Regions from separate parts of the Arthrobacter sp. TmtSoilC77 genome, predicted to be linked through region 2. Evidence: riboswitches for the same ligand, from Rfam matches in the RefSeq annotation. Region 2 holds a riboswitch; the other holds the start of a gene.
What was found. Region 2 has a riboswitch for thiamine pyrophosphate ahead of AC6I99_RS19480 (ECF transporter S component). Riboswitches for the same ligand answer to the same signal wherever they lie in the genome.

Region 1: another riboswitch for thiamine pyrophosphate. It lies ahead of AC6I99_RS13035 (bifunctional hydroxymethylpyrimidine kinase/phosphomethylpyrimidine kinase); the one in region 2 lies ahead of AC6I99_RS19480 (ECF transporter S component).

The regions. Positions count from the first base shown of each region.
Region 1 is NZ_AP046050.1:2,833,936-2,841,768, forward strand. Features, by position in the region: gene AC6I99_RS13035 (bifunctional hydroxymethylpyrimidine kinase/phosphomethylpyrimidine kinase) at 1-1,452, opposite strand, end outside; TPP riboswitch at 1,444-1,542, opposite strand; gene AC6I99_RS13040 (Rne/Rng family ribonuclease) at 1,687-4,929, opposite strand; gene AC6I99_RS13045 (vitamin K epoxide reductase family protein) at 5,458-6,081, shown strand; gene ndk (nucleoside-diphosphate kinase) at 6,158-6,577, opposite strand; gene AC6I99_RS13055 (DUF4233 domain-containing protein) at 6,629-7,072, opposite strand; gene AC6I99_RS13060 (bifunctional folylpolyglutamate synthase/dihydrofolate synthase) at 7,075-7,833, opposite strand, start outside.
Region 2 is NZ_AP046050.1:4,215,399-4,223,231, forward strand. Features, by position in the region: gene AC6I99_RS19460 (penicillin acylase family protein) at 1-644, shown strand, start outside; gene AC6I99_RS19465 (GNAT family N-acetyltransferase) at 695-1,288, shown strand; gene AC6I99_RS19470 (energy-coupling factor transporter transmembrane component T family protein) at 1,285-2,079, opposite strand; gene AC6I99_RS19475 (ABC transporter ATP-binding protein) at 2,076-3,680, opposite strand; gene AC6I99_RS19480 (ECF transporter S component) at 3,680-4,300, opposite strand; TPP riboswitch at 4,380-4,516, opposite strand; gene AC6I99_RS19485 (NUDIX hydrolase) at 4,722-5,399, shown strand; gene AC6I99_RS19490 (DUF4235 domain-containing protein) at 5,436-5,696, shown strand; gene mnhG (monovalent cation/H(+) antiporter subunit G) at 5,693-6,073, opposite strand; gene AC6I99_RS19500 (MrpF/PhaF family protein) at 6,063-6,341, opposite strand; gene AC6I99_RS19505 (Na+/H+ antiporter subunit E) at 6,338-6,904, opposite strand; gene AC6I99_RS19510 (Na+/H+ antiporter subunit D) at 6,901-7,833, opposite strand, start outside.

The sequences.
Region 1 (7,833 bases), 1.4 Mb from region 2:
GGCTGCGTCCGTAAGGTCGATCGCTTTGCGGGTTGCGGCAGCAAACTCCTCGTCGGCGTAGGTCTTCAACCAGTCGGCGTACGGGTGGTCGCCGGGTGCGCCTGCATCCACGTAGGCCGCGTGGAGTTGCCGGCCTACCTCCGCGTACAGCCAGTAACAGGGCAGGATTGCTGCGAGCAACACAGCGTAACTGCCGGACGCGGAAGTGGCCAGGAGGTGGTCCACGTACGACTTGGTCACGGGTCCGGTCTGCGTCGGAGCCGGGCGCGTGCTCAGCCAGTTCCGATGAAGCTCGGACTCGACCTCAAGGCAGGTCTGTGACGCCTTGGCCCAGAAGAGCTGCTCTTCCTCAGTGGGGGCAAGGGCACCGGCGCGGGCCAGAACCCGGGAATAGCCGTTGAGGTAGATGGCGTCCTGGGCAAGGTAGTAGTTGAACTCGGGCTCAGAGAGCCTCCCCGACTGCAGGCCCTGGATGAACGCCAGGCCGTAGATTGCGTCCAACTCCGGCGTGGCTTCCGCCCAAAGTCGCGCGGCAAAATCGCCGGACCGGCCAGCAGGATTCCGTGTTGGCTCCAGATGGTGAAAGTGCTGGATCGGCCCGCTGCCCCTGCCCACGTCGAGCCCGTCGGCCGCAGAAAGGGCCTGCAGCAGCCACGGCTTAACCTCCCGCAGTGACGCTTCCCAGTCACCTCTGCGGGCCTGCACCGTGGCCAATGCCGAGGAGAGCGAACAGCCCGTTCCGTGGCTGTTCCGGGTATCCACGCGGGGACCGGCCACCTCGATAACGTCCTGCCGCAGCAAGCCGCTCGTATTGACCAAGGCATCAGGACATTCCGCTCCTGCCAAATGGCCACCCTTCACCAGGACGGTCGTTCCACATTCGGCAGCCAGACGCTTGCCTTGGTCAAGGGCAGTGGCCCAGTCCGGGGCGTCAGGCTCCCCCAGCAACATAGCCAGTTCGGGAAGGTTGGGGGTAACGAGATCCGCCAAAGGCAGGAGGCTGCGAAGCGCGGCTTCGGCGTTCCCACGCAGAAGCCGGTCGCCGCTGGTGGCCACCATCACCGGGTCAAGGACCACGACGGCGGGACGCACGTCTTCGAGCCAGCTGCGGACTTCGTGGATGACGGACGCGTCACCCAACATCCCGATCTTGACGGCATCAATCTCAATATCGCTGCTGATGGCGTCCAGTTGCTGGCGCAGGAACTCCACGGGCGGAACATGGACTGCACTGACTCCAAGGGTGTTCTGTGCCGTGAGCGCCGTGATGGCAGCCATTCCGTAACCACCGTGCGCAGCAATGCTCTTCAGGTCTGCCTGGATCCCTGCGCCTCCGGACGGATCCGAACCGGCAATGCTAAGCACCCGCGGATGTTGCCGGGCAGCCACGGGTCCGCCAACGCTACCGGCGGGGTCAAGGGGGTAGACAGGGGAACTGGACAATGAAGCCATGATGGACATCCCTTCGCCGGTGCTAACCGGACAGGTTCAACGGGTCTGGATCTCAGCCAGGCCCAGCGCCCGGCACCCCGTGTCAGTTTCCTAGCGTAGCCGGGAAGTCCAGCGGTCCGGGAACCGGCCTGCTTGGGTGCATGGATGTGACTGCCGGCGACAAAAGAGTCCCGCAGTATCCGACGACATCGGATATTGCGGGACTCTTTCAACACGTCATCAGTGCTGACGTGCTTACAACTCCGAAGCTGGAACTCCTACGCCGAGGATGATGGGCTCGTCAGCTGCCTTCTTTTTGGCAGGCTCTTCCGCTGCCGGCGCTTTGGCCTCGTGGGCCGTTCCACCCGCGGCTGCGGCAGTTACCTCGTGGTGCTCCACGCTGGTTTCGTTTGCGGCACCCTGTGCCCTGCTCGCGCTACGGTTCCTTCGGCCTCGACTTCCACGCGAACGCGAAGAACGATCGTTCTGACCGTCGGTGGCCGCAGCACTTGCAGCGGAGGTAGTGGCAGCGGAGGCAGCGGAAGTTTCGGAAGCCGTGGCAGGTCCGGAAACCGTATCCACAGTGTTTTCCTCGGCAGCCGGTGCAGCACCGAGGTGCGAGAACGCCTCCGCCAGCAGGTCCAGGCTCATGGCCGGCTTGCCCGCAGACGGTTCCTCATGGTGCTCCACGAATGGAAGCGCCACTTCTTCGCCGCCGAAGCGCAAAACGGGCGTGGACCGTGCCTCCCGAACCGCTGCTTCATGGCTGGCGGCATCAGCTGCGGCCGCTCCCCCGGCATCGCCGGTTGCCGTATCAGACACGGATTCAGCCGTGTCGTGATGCTGACCGGCTGCGCGTGCCAGTTCCTCCGCGCGGTGAACTTCGTCGTCGTGCAAGTGCGCGGCATGCGCTGCAGCGGCGATGGTGGCAAGAGCCGCCCTGGTCGCCTCGGCCTTCGCCTGGCGAACGGGGTCAACCGACTCCTTGCCACTTGGCGCAGCTACCGGGGCGGCAGCGGTGCTGTGGGTGGAGACTGGTTCCTCGGCTACCGCTCCCCCACCTTTCCCACGGCGACGCTTGCGTTCATTCCGGGCAGCAGGCTGCTGCGGTTCTGTGTGTGGACGGTGGTGCTCGGCGGCAACTACGTTGGCGCGTCGGTGTTCCACGGGCTCATCATGGGTGACGACGCCGCGTCCGGCGCAGTGCTCGCACTGCTCACCGAACACTTCAAGCAGGCCTGTGCCCATGCGCTTGCGTGTCATCTGCACCAGGCCAAGCGACGTCACCTCAGCCACTTGATGCTTGGTGCGGTCACGGCCCAGGCATTCCACCAATCGGCGGAGTACCAGGTCACGGTTGGATTCAAGGACCATGTCGATGAAGTCGATGACAATGATGCCGCCGATATCGCGCAGGCGCAGCTGGCGAACTACTTCCTCGGCCGCTTCAAGGTTGTTCTTGGTGACGGTTTCTTCAAGGTTTCCACCGCTGCCGGTGAACTTACCTGTGTTGACGTCCACGACGGTCATGGCCTCGGTGCGGTCGATGACAAGCGAACCGCCGGACGGCAGGAAGACCTTACGCTCCAGGGCCTTGTGGATCTGTTCGTCGATCCGCCAGGCCGCAAAAATGTCCTGGTCCTTGGTCCACTTTTCAAGGCGGCCCACCAAATCGGGAGCAACATAGGTGACGTAAGCCTCAATGGTGTCCCACGCGTCGTCGCCGGACACAATCAGCTTGGAGAAGTCCTCGTTGAAGACATCCCGGACCACCTTGATAGTGAGGTCAGGTTCGCCGTAGAGCAGTTCGGGTGCCAGCACCTTGGTGGAGGACGCCTGGCCTTCAATGCCTTCCCACTGGGCGCGCAAACGGTTGATGTCGTGCGTCAGTTCTTCCTCGGAGGCACCTTCAGCGGCTGTGCGCACGATGACGCCGGCGTTCTCAGGCAAACGATCCTTGAGGATGCGCTTGAGGCGGTTGCGTTCGACGTCGGGCAGTTTGCGCGAGATGCCGGTCATGGAACCGCCAGGCACGTACACAAGGTAGCGGCCCGGAAGGGAAATCTGGCTTGTGAGGCGCGCGCCCTTGTGGCCAACAGGATCCTTGGTCACCTGCACCAGGACAGAATCACCGGACTTGAGGGCATTCTCGATCCGGCGCGGCTGTCCCTCGAGATTGACGGCGTCCCAATTGACTTCGCCGGCGTAAAGAACGGCGTTGCGCCCGCGTCCGATGTCCACGAAGGCAGCTTCCATGGACGGCAGAACATTCTGGACCTTGCCCAGGTACACGTTGCCGATCAGCGAATCCTGCTGGGTCTTGGACACAAAGTGCTCGGCCAACACGCCGTCTTCAAGGACCGCAATCTGGATTCTATCGTCGCGCTGGCGGACGATCATCTGGCGATCCACGGACTCACGGCGGGCAAGGAACTCAGCCTCTGTGATCACCTGGCGGCGGCGTCCGGTCTCGCGGGACTCGCGGCGGCGCTGCTTCTTGGCCTCTAGCCTGGTGGAACCCTTAACACTGGTAACCCGGTTTGACGGGGCCGTCTCAGTGATCGGGCGGGGCGCGCGGACACGGGTCACCGTGTTGGGCGGGTCATCGTCCGAGCCGCCAGTCAGTTCAAGGTCCTGATCACCCCGGCGGCGACGCCGACGACGACGCGACGTGACGCCCTCTTCGAGCGTTTCCGCTACCGGAGCATCTTCTTCATCCTCAGCCTCAGCGCCGTCCTCGGAATCGGTCTCATCGCGTTCAGTCCCGCGGCGGCCACGCCGGCCACGGCTACGGCGACGACGACGGCTGCTGGAATCCTCCAGCTCGTCAGTTGACCCGGCTTCCGGAGTTTCTGCTTCAGACTCTTCGGCCTTTTCTTCTACGGCGTGGCGGGCAACGGTGCTCAGATCAGGGGCCTGGAAGATCATCGACGTAATGGAGACAGGTTCCAGGAACAACGACGTTGAACCGGGGGCGGACTCCTCGGCAGCTTCGGCCTCTTCCTCGGCGGGAACGTCGCCCTCCACGGGAAGGTCGCCCTGGGTAGCCGGCGCAGGCTGGGACCCCGCATCCGGCGTCGTGATTTCTTCAACGGCTTCCACGGCGGAAGACGCTTCGGGGGCTGGCGCCTCCGCGCTGACCGTTGCCTCAACGTCCTTGGGCTTGGTAGTCCGACGACGGCGGACCGGCTTTTCGGGGGCAGGTTCGGCATCGGTTTCCGGCTGGGACGCTACTCCGGCCTGATCATCAAAACCCGGGAGGGGCTCGGCAGGCACCGTTGTCTTGCGCGCACGGGTACGGCGCGCCGGCGCCTTCACAGCCGCTTCGGTCGGTTCAGTGCCGGTGGCTTGTTCAGTACCGGTGGCTTCCTCAGCGCTGGCTGTTTCCACTGCTTTGGGCGCAGCCTTGCGCCGTGTCCGGGTGGTCTTTTTGGGCGCTTCCGCAGTTTCCGCGGGAGCTGCCTCTTCATTAACGGCTACAACCTGGTCATTATCCATATGTGGCAACACTCCTGCCCCAGCGACGCCGCCACATCCGGCGCCCAGTGGGGCAAATATTTGTCAAAACCCTCAGGCGTTGACAGAAGTCGGTAGTATTCCTTCCGGTTCGCACCATCATTGGGGTGCGGCAGCCCTGGAAGGCCGGTAGCTTTGCTCTGAAACCCGTTGTTCTGCTGCCACAACCAGGTGCCGTCCATTGTCATGGCGGGCTTACCGAGGATCACGTGATCCGGGCAGGCCCTGCTCATACTGGCGGTCTTGGGAACAAGTCACCGGACCGGATTCCGAATGTGGATCGGCTTCCAGCCATGTTCATTCTCTCACACCCCCGCACATTCGAAGGGTAGGGGGCTGTGTCGCACAGTGTGGAAAGTGCTGGTGCTGGCTGGAGGCTGCATCCAGTCTCCGGCGTTACAATCCTGACAAGAACCGTTCCCGGCCCGGCCGGGTCACTTGTTGAAAAGGATTGCGTCCGCGATGCCAAGCACCGCCAGGGAAAACCTGGCCAACCAAGCCTCCACCCCCATGGAGGATACGTCCACCAAGGCAGGTTTGCTGCCTAAAGCAGTCCGCGACAAGCCGTTCGCCTGGCTCCTGCTGATCACCGGCGTCATCGGCTGGCTGGCTTCCGGGGCGTTGGTCCTTGAGAAGCTGGAAGTACTCAAAGACCCCAACCACATCACGCTCTGCGATGTGAATCCCTGGGTTTCCTGTGGCGCGGTGATGCAAACACCGCAAAGTTCGGTCTTCGGGTTCCCCAACATGTTCATCGGCATCGTCGCCTTTGCGGTGATCATCACCACTGCCATGGGCCTCCTGGCCGGGGCGAAGTATTCACGCGCGTACTGGCTGGGCTTGCAGGCCGGCGTAACCCTGGGGTTCGCCTTTGTGGTGTGGCTGTGGTCGCAGGCCCTGTACGTCATCAACGTGCTGTGCCCGTTCTGCATGGTGGTGTGGGCCGTGATGATCCCGATGTTCGTATGGGTGACCATCCGCAATATCTCCCATGGCGTCATCAAGGCCCCACCGGCACTGGCCAAGGTTTTGGGTGACTCCGGCTGGATCATCGTGGCGTTGCTTTATGTGGCCGTCATTGCCACGATCTTCTTCGCCTTCATCCACGTCTTCGCAGGCACGTCGGGTTACTAAACTCTTCGCGAAATGACACTTAAGGCCAATGTTCGTGATGAACATTGGCCTTAAGTGTCACTTCGGCGAGGGGTACCTAGCCGGCGAACCAAATCTTGATCTCACGCTCGGCGGAGTCAACGGAGTCCGAGCCGTGAACCAGGTTCTGCTGGACTGTCAGGCCCCAGTCACGGCCGAAGTCGCCCCGGATGGTGCCCGGAGCAGCGGTGGTGGGGTCCGTGGTTCCTGCCAGGGAGCGGAAGCCTTCGATGACGCGGTGGCCTTCAAAGACAGCTGCGATGACCGGGCCGCTGAGCATGAACTCAACCAGGGGCTCGTAGAACGGCTTGCCCACGTGTTCCTCGTAGTGCTGCTCCAGCAGTTCGCGGGTCGCGTTGACCTTCTTCAGCTCGGCCAAGGCGTAACCCTTGGCTTCGATCCGGGCGAGGATGCTTCCGCTGAGGTTGCGGGCCACGCCGTCGGGCTTGATCAGGACAAGGGTCCGTTCAATGCTCACAGTTGCTCCAATGTGGTTGGTGGGTGGGTTTCCCAGCCAGTTTACGGGGTTTTACGAACCAGCCTCGTCACGGTGCGTGGCGTCCCATTCGGCCTGCTCCCGGTCGCGTTGTGCCACTTCACGGTCGATCCTCATCCCCGTCCGGATTCCGTACCACCAGCAGATGGCGAAGAGGACGCCAACGATGAACATCATGGGCTCTGCAATCCCCGTTAGGATCAGGAGGAGCTGCAGCCCCCAGCCAAGGCCGATTCCCCAGGGCTTGGACAACACCGCACATGTGAGGACAAGCACTACGCTCAGCGCGATTCCCACACCCAGGATGATTCCAGGAGCAACTTCCCCGCGCCTTAGCCCGAAAACCACCAAGGTGCCGAAGAAGGCCACAAAGGCTTCAAGCAGCAGCACCGTGGAAGCGAACATTACCTTGGTGGATCGACGCTTCCTGGGCATGCCCGGCCGCCATTCACGCTGGGCCTTGGTCAGCCTTGCCACTGTCAGGCACCTTCCTTTCCAAGCAGGATGCGTGCCTCAGCCACCAGGGTGATGGAGCCGGTGACCAGCACGCCGCCGGCAAGGTCATCGTTGGACTCGGCCCGTTCAACGGCCCACTCCAGTGCGTCATCGAGCTTCTCAGCGATGTGGACGTTGTCCTCGCCAAAGCCAAGATCGACGGCGAGTTCGGCCAGTTCCGCTGCAGGGACAGCCCTGAGTGAGTTGGACTGGGTGAAGCAGAATTCATCGGCAAGATCGCCAAGTTGTTCCTTGAGTGTCTTCAGGATCTCCTCAGCGTCCTTCTCCCGCAAGACTCCAACGACGACCACCAGCTTGCTGAAGCTGAAGGCCTCGTGGATTGCCTCGGCAGAAACACGGATCCCTTCCGGGTTGTGGGCAGCATCCACCACGATCGTGGGGGCGGTCCGCACCACTTCCAGTCGGCCAGGTGACGTCACATTGCCGAAGGCTTCCTTCAGGACGTCGATGTCCAGCTCTTTTTCTCCTCCACCGAAGAAGGCTTCCAATGCAGCAACCGCCACGGCGGCGTTCTCTGCCTGATGGGCACCATGCAAGGGAAGAAGGAGGTCTTCGTAGCGGCCTGCGAGGCCTTGGACAGTAAGGACCTGGCCACCCACGGCGACGCTGCGCGACTCGACGCCGAACTCGACGCCTTCAAAGCGGAACGGTACGTCTACTTCCCGGGCCTTTTCCAAGAGCACCTGCGCCGCATCCACGGGCTGGGCGGCGCTTACCAGGAA
Region 2 (7,833 bases):
AGGCCAAGTCACTGCGAACGCTGCTGCTCGAGTGGGACGGGACAATGGCGGCCGGCAGCCACACTGCGGCCGTTTTCGCGTCATGGCGGGGCGCCTTGGTTCAGCGCATAGCACGTCATCCCGCGCTGGCGGCTCTGGCTGAACCTACCGGGTATTCCCCTCTGTTCGGGCCCTGGCTGTCGGTCGCTTCACGCATAGGTTTCGCCCTGGAAACGCTGTTGGTCAGAGCCTCGCAGCTTGGTATCGATATGGCTGTGGAGGCCGCGGCCGCACTCGAGGATGCAGCCTTGGAAGACTCCTTGCTGGACGATGCCGTATGGGGCGATCGGCATAAGCTCCTGGCGGTCCACGTTCTCCCAGGCGACCTCGCCGCTTCGGCACCAACCCCAGAACTAAGCGGAGATACCGGATGCGTACTCTGCACCGAAAGCCTCCCTGGTGTGGACGACCGCAGTTTCCGCGGACCCGTGGCCCGCTATGTCTGGGACCTGTCCGATCGCAGCAACAGCCGTTGGATTGTGCCATTCGGCGCTGCTGGACGGCCTGAGCATCCACATTTTACGGACCAGATGCCGCTCTGGGCCTCAGGAAAGATGATCCCTGTGGTCACGGACTGGAGCGAGCTCAGTCATGACCACTCCTAAGACGCCCCCTAATTCGCACGAACCAAGCCCAGCCCAGCCCAAAGGAAATCATGACCACAAGCACCCGGGACTTCGCTGTCCGGACCACGATCTACACCGAAGAACTTCACGGATGGGGCGTACTGCGGATCGTCCCGTTGGTTCCCGCCGAAGACCTTGACCTCATTCATGGTTGGGTCAGCCAGCCTCGTGCCAGGTTCTGGGGCATGCTGGAGCATTCGCGCGAGGACGTCCTGGAGATCTACGCTTTCCTTGACTCCTTGGACACTCACCATGCCTTTTTGGTGGTGGTCGATGGCGAGCCGCTGGCGCTCTTCCAGACTTATGAACCGTTACACGATCCGTTAGGCGAGGCATACCCGGCGCGGGAGGAGGACATCGGAATGCATTTGCTGCTGGCGCCTGCGAGGCGTCCGATTCCCAACTTCACACCACGTCTCGTCACGTCCCTCATCCGATACATGTTTTCCCTGCCCGGCAAGGACCGGATCATTGTTGAGCCGGACGCCCGCAACGCAAAGGCAGTTCGCCGCCTCGAGACCACGTGTTTCGAGCTTGGCCCCGTCATCCAGCTGGCTGAAAAGGAAGCCCAGTTGGGGTTCCTCACCCGGGCAAGGTTCGAGAAGATCCAACGGAAGAGCTAACGCCAGACGAAACTCCACGTTCCAGCGCCGACGGCCGCCAGTACAGCAGCGGCAGCGATGACGAGGCCGCCCAGGAGGACCCAGACATCCAGGAGGGAGTATGTGGATTCCCGGGCCCACGTTCTCTGCCCGCCACCGAAACCACGCGCCTCCATGGTGACGGCCAACCGGGAAGCCCGACGCACTGCCTGGACCAGCAGCCCGAAGCTCTGTCCAAGCGTTGCCTTGAGCCGTTGCAGCGGACTGCCCTGCGAACCCACTCCGCGGGCCCGCCTGGCCATGCCGATGGTCTGCCATTCCTCAGCCATCAATCCCACCAGGCGCATCGCGGCCAGCGATCCAAGGACAAAGCGGTGTGGCAGCCTTGCTTTCTGTGCCAGCGCATCAGCCAGGTCGGTTGGATCTGTGCAGGTCATCAAGAGGATTGCCGGCAGGGCTATCGCCAGGCCGCGCAGCATGAATCCCAGCCCCAGCTGAAGGGAACCTTCGCTGATGGACCAGAGTCCGACGTCGAGCAGTACAGCCCCGCTGTCAGCCGCCACAATTGCGGTGCTCCAACCACCTATCGCTGCAGCAATGATGAGCGGCCAGGCCCGCTGCCACAGAAGCCCCAGCGTGAGGCCAGCCAACGGGAACAGGGCCAGCTCGGCGACGAGGGCAGTCGAAGCGGACACCCAGTCGATCGACAATGCCAGCACCAGCGAAATGAGGAACACGGACACGAACTTAACCAAGGGGTTGGCGCGCGTGAGGAGGGCGTGGTTGCCGCGCAGGTTCAGGGCGTCCCTCATGCAGCACCGGCTTCCTGGCGGGCTGCTTCGCTGTGCGGGTCCGGAGCTTGCGGCGTAGCTGGATCCAGGCGCAGCTCGGTGCCGCCCAGGACCGCGCTGAATTCTTCGTCGTGTGTCACGGACACAACGGCTGTTCCAGCATCGAGCAGTTCAGAGAGGAAGGATGCCAGTTCGGCCCAGGTGTTGGCGTCCTGGCCGAACGTGGGCTCGTCCAGGACCAGCACCTTAGGGTGGGCCGCAAGGACCGTGGCCACGGACAACCTTCGCTTCTCGCCGCCGGACAACGTGTAAGGATTCGCGTCCACCAAATGCGTGAGCCGCAAACGCTCCAGCAATTCATCCACGCGTTCTTCACCGTGGCCCAGATGCTTTGGTCCGAACATCAGCTCGTCCAGAACCTTGCCCGTCACAAATTGGTGCTCCGGTTCCTGGAACACGGTGCCAATGCGGGAAATCAGCTGATCCGCCTTCCACTTGAACGGGTCGATTCCAGCTCCCTCGGAAAGCTCGACGGCGGCACTCACCTTGCCGTCAACCGGCGCCAGAAGGCCGGCCAATGTGAGCGCAAAAGTAGATTTGCCTGCACCGTTCGGACCCGTGATGGTCAGTGCCTGGCCAGCCCGTACTTGTGCACTGATATCCGATTGCACGGGGACGGGCGGGATGGTCTTGAAACGGCGACGACGGGACTTCCCACGGGAAACAGCCAGGTCCTGTGCGACGAGGAGGAGCTGGTGCGTGGATTCATGGCCGGCAGGAACCGATGCCGTGGACTTGGCCCTGCGGGCGCGGGTAGCCGGAACGTATCCGGGCACCCACACTCCCGCTGCCATCAACATGGTGCGGGCCTCTGTGAGCACCTGATCCGGGGGGCCGTCCAGGAGCACACCGCCCCCGGCCGAGGGTGGCTGGAGGACCACGATCCTGTCCACCAGGTCCTTCCACACGGACACACGGTGTTCAACGACAACCAAAGTGGCGCCGGTCTTGTCCAGGCAGCGCTGCACGGCGTCCCGAACCTCAAGCACGCCCACCGGATCAAGGTTGGCCGTAGGTTCGTCCAGGAGGATCAGCCCGGGCCGCATCGCCAGGATGCCAGCCAACGCAAGGCGCTGCTTCTGCCCGCCGGAGAGGGCCGCCGTCGGGTGATCCAGTGCCAAGCCGCCGCCTGCAGGGGTGCGCAACCCGACGTCGTCGAGCGCTTCATGGACGCGCGCCCAAATTTCTTCCCGGGGAACGGCCAGGTTTTCGGCGCCAAACGCGACATCGTCACCCACCCGGGACAGCACTACCTGGGTTTCCGGATCCTGCTGCATCAGACCTGCGCGGCCGCGCTGTTCGCGGGGAGCAACGCCGTCGATCAACAGCGAGCCGGTCTCGTCGGAATCGTCCTCCTCATCACCCAGCACACCGGCGAGGGCGTGGAGCAGTGTCGATTTCCCTGCGCCCGATGGACCCAGCAAGAGCACACGCTCGCCGGGCCCGATCCGGAAATCGAGGTCCTGGATGGCGGGTGTGGAACGTCCGGCATGCCGCCATCCCCACCCTTGGGCGGTGATGGCGGCAGGCCGTACCTGGCCGCTGCTTTGCGTGGCAGGCATTAGTTGAAGACGGGCTCCGAAGCAGCCTTCCGCGACGCGAAGGAGCTCAGTACACCGGTCTTGGCCAGCCCGCGGGTGGCAACCCAGGACAGCGCGCCCGCGATGATCGCACCGGAGAGCGTGGTGAAGGCGATGTAAGCCAGCTTGTCGATTGCTTCGTAGGCGATGTTCCAGCCCCAAGGCAGGAAGGAATCGTTGAGACCGCAGAAGAGGCCCGAGCCGGCACCTGCGAGGAGTGCAGCGGAGAGGTCGAACTTCTTGTACCGGAACGCAGCGAAGACGAGTTCCGCACCCAGTCCCTGGAGGACGCCGGAGATGAGGACGGTGGTGCCGTACTGGGAACCCATGATGAGTTCGCCGGTGGCGGCGACGGCTTCGCAGAACAGGGCTGCGCCCGGCTTGCGGATGATGAGCATGCCCAGGACGGCCGGGATCATCCAGCCACCGGCGATCAAACCGGTGAGCGGCGGATACGTGGCGTTCATGGGGATGGATACGATTGCGGCGCCCTGGGACCAGGCCCAGAAGATCACGCCGCCGGCGATGGCAATCAAAGCTGCCACCACGATGTCTACAACACGCCAGTTATAACTGGTCTTCTTCACGCTTGCCGTGGTCATTTTTTCTGCCTCCTGAGGTACAGGAGGGGAAAGTGCTCCCCGGAAACCCCCGGCCGGCCTGCGCCGCCCGGATCCGGACACTCTGAGAAGCTCGACTCCCTTGCGCCGGTACTAACCGGATCAGGTTCGAGGGTCTGCGGCTGTCCGCACTCTCAGCGCCCTCGCGTCACCTGCATCTCTGCAAGGTCCGACGGCGGCGCTCCCCTGTCGTTATTAATCTGCCCTTATGGGCGTGGTTCAGTTTACACCTGTGGGTGTTCGTGGGCTCCTTGGGCTAGTCACAAAGCGGTTGGCTCCCCTGTCTCCTGCGTTGCGGGGCCGGCTCTGCGCCCCATTCTCCGGTCTGAGCACGCACACCGGGCCCCACAACAGGACCTGAGACAATGATCCAGCAGGAATCGACGCGGCAAAGGGGTAATTCATGACGGACCTTCCCATTACGGACATGCCAGTTCCCCAACCCCGCCTTGCCGCGAGCGTCATCCTGCTCCGTGACGCACCGGGCGGGCTTGAGGCCTTCGTCCAGCACAGGGTTGCCACCATGGACTTCGCCGCCGGCATGGTGGTCTTTCCGGGCGGCCGGGTTGATGCCGCTGACCAGGATGGATGGGATTACCCTGTCCGGCTGCTGGAACAGCACGCTGCAGACTGGCATCTGAGTTCCATCGCCGTCAATCCTGTACAGGCCCCGGCAAAGTCAGGCATGGTGCTCACCGCTGCCCTGCGGGAAGTTTGGGAGGAGGCCGGACTTCGCCTTGACGCCTCAGACCTTCGCCCCTGGGCAAACTGGGTCACGCCCACGGACATGCCCAAGCGCTTCGACACGTACTTCTATGTAGCCAAGCCTGCTCCGGAAGCAGCACCCCAGCACCAAACCACTGAAGCGTGGCAATCACTCTGGATGCCGGTGGACGGGATCCTGGCGGCCGAGGCGGCCGGTCAGTTGCAGCTGATGCCACCCACGTATTACCTGCTCAAGGAAATTTCCGGTCTCGGAACCGTGGATGCCGTCTGGGAAGCCGATCACGATGTTGTTCCTGTCCTGGCACCACGCGGTTCCATGGCAGCTTTCCTCAAGGAACGCGAAAACCGCCGCTAGTCCCAACCCGCCTGCATGTGAGGCTAGGCTGGGGGCATGAACCTCTTTTTCAAGCTGCTGGGTGCCGGAGTAAGCCTTGCAGCCGGATTCGTCGGCACCAAGTTGGTCAACAAGGGCTGGGAAAAGGCCACCGGCAACAAGCCGCCCACGGGCCACGACGATATGGAAACGAGCCTCCGCTCAGCCTTGTCCTTCGCGCTGATTTCGGCCTTCGTCAGTACGCTCATCCAGGTTTTCGCGAGCCGTGGCACCCAGCGTGCCATCGCCCGCTTCGCAAAGACCCACGACATCGTCTAGGTAGAATCGTCGCCGGCTGCCCTTTGGACAACCGCTTCAAGCTCATCCTTGGTGAGCAGTTCGCGGTGCCCATGCTTGGTTCGGTAAGCGGAGCGGCCCACCATGTGTGCGGAGACCGGTGCGGTCAGCAGCTGGAATATCCAGGCGACCACGAGAACCGGCCAAACCCACCATGTGCGCATTTGCAGGCCCATGGCTGCAAGCATCAGGAAAAGACCCAGGACTTGCGGCTTCGTTGCCGCGTGCATGCGGCTCATGAGGTCGGGGAACCGCAGGAGGCCAATTGCTGCGCCCAGCGACATCAGGGCACCCACCACAAGAAACACGGCCGTCACCGCGTCGATTACGGCATCCACGCCAGTAGGTTCAGGAGTCATTGCTCTGATCCCTCCGATCCGCGACAAACCGGGCAAACGTTACGGAGCCTACAAAGCCGATCACGGCGAGAGCCACGAGCAACACCAAGTTGTTCAGGTGCCGGTTCATCGCCATATCGATCGCCAGCGCGGCTCCAAGAATGGCCAGCAGGACATCCGATGCCAAAACGCGGTCCAGCAAGGAGGGGCCAATGGCGATACGGATGATCGCTCCCACCGCAGCCAAGCTCAGGATGACAGCAGTCACCAACAGAACGAGTTCTTTCACAGAGCTGCCCCTTCCATGCCCGGGGTTGCTTCATCCTGGAGAGCGTCGAGTTCCTCACGCGTTCCCATGATCCGGATCAGCGTGGCCTCGATCTTCTGGACTTCCTGACGGATCCTGGCGATTCCGGCTTCCTCATAAATATTGAGTGCATGTAGGTACAGGGTGGACGTCGAGCGGTCCACTTCCACCACCAGCGAGCCCGGGATCAGCGAAATAACATGCCCGGTTGCCGTCACTATGAGGTCCGAATGGCTGCGCAACGGAACAGCGACGACGGCGCTACGCACCTTTGGCCCCTTCACTACGGCCAGGTAGAGGACCAGGAAGCTCGCTGCCACCACTTTGCCCAGGAATACGAGAGCGAACGAAATGGCGCGAAGAACATTGAACCTGCCACTGAGCTCCACCGGCGGAAGGTAGAAGAACTTGGCCACGAGCACGGCGATGAGCGCACCGAACAGGAGGTTGCCCGGGCTGAAATCCCGCCACAGGGCGCCCCAGACGATGACCAGCCATACCAGCAGCGGCAGTTCAGTGCGGAAGGAGATTGGTTTTCGGCTCATTTGGCAGCCCCTGGCTGACCCACGGCTGGCACCTGGGCGGAGTCCCCCAGAACTGAATGGATGTAGGCAGTGCGGTCCAACATTATTTCCGCCGAGCCGTCGGCGAGGTGGAAGAGTGGGCCCGCAAAGACTGTGAGGGCAACACCGAAGGCCACAAGGCCCGCAGTGGACCCCACCATTGTCCGGGGAAGTACCCCTACCTTGCCTGGGGTCTGAAGCACGGGGTCCGGGTACTCGGCGTCCTCGGGCTTTCGCCAAAATGCCCTGTTCCAAACACGGGCAATTGCCAACAACGTGAGGAGGCTGGTGACGACGCCGCCTACTACCAAAACGATGGCCAGCGGCGTACCCAGTTGCACGCCCGCTTGGAGGAGCCCGAGCTTGCCCAGGAAACCCGAGAATGGCGGGATGCCCGCAAGGTTCATTGCCGGGACGAAGAACAACAGGGCAAGGAGTGGCGAGAGCTTGGCCAGGCCACCCAAGCGGTCAATGGAGGACGATCCGCCCCGCCGCTCAATCAAGCCAGTGACAAGGAACAGGCTGGTCTGCACGGTGATGTGGTGCGCCACGTAGAACACGGCCGCGCCAAGACCGGTGACGGACGACATTGCCAGGCCGAACACCATGTAGCCGATGTGGCTGACCAGCGTGAAGGACAGAAGACGTTTGATGTCGCTCTGCGCCAAGGCACCCAGGATGCCCACCACCATTGTCAGCAGCGCCACCACCATTAAGGGCACGTTGAGGGTATCGCCGGGGAAGAGGAGTGTCTCGGTGCGGACCATGGCATAAACACCCACCTTGGTCAGCAAACCGGCAAACACGGCTGTCACAGGGGCCGGAGCGGTTGGATAGGAGTCGGGAAGCCAGAATGACAGCGGGAACACGGCCGCCTTGATCCCGAACGCCACCAGCAGCATCACGTGCAG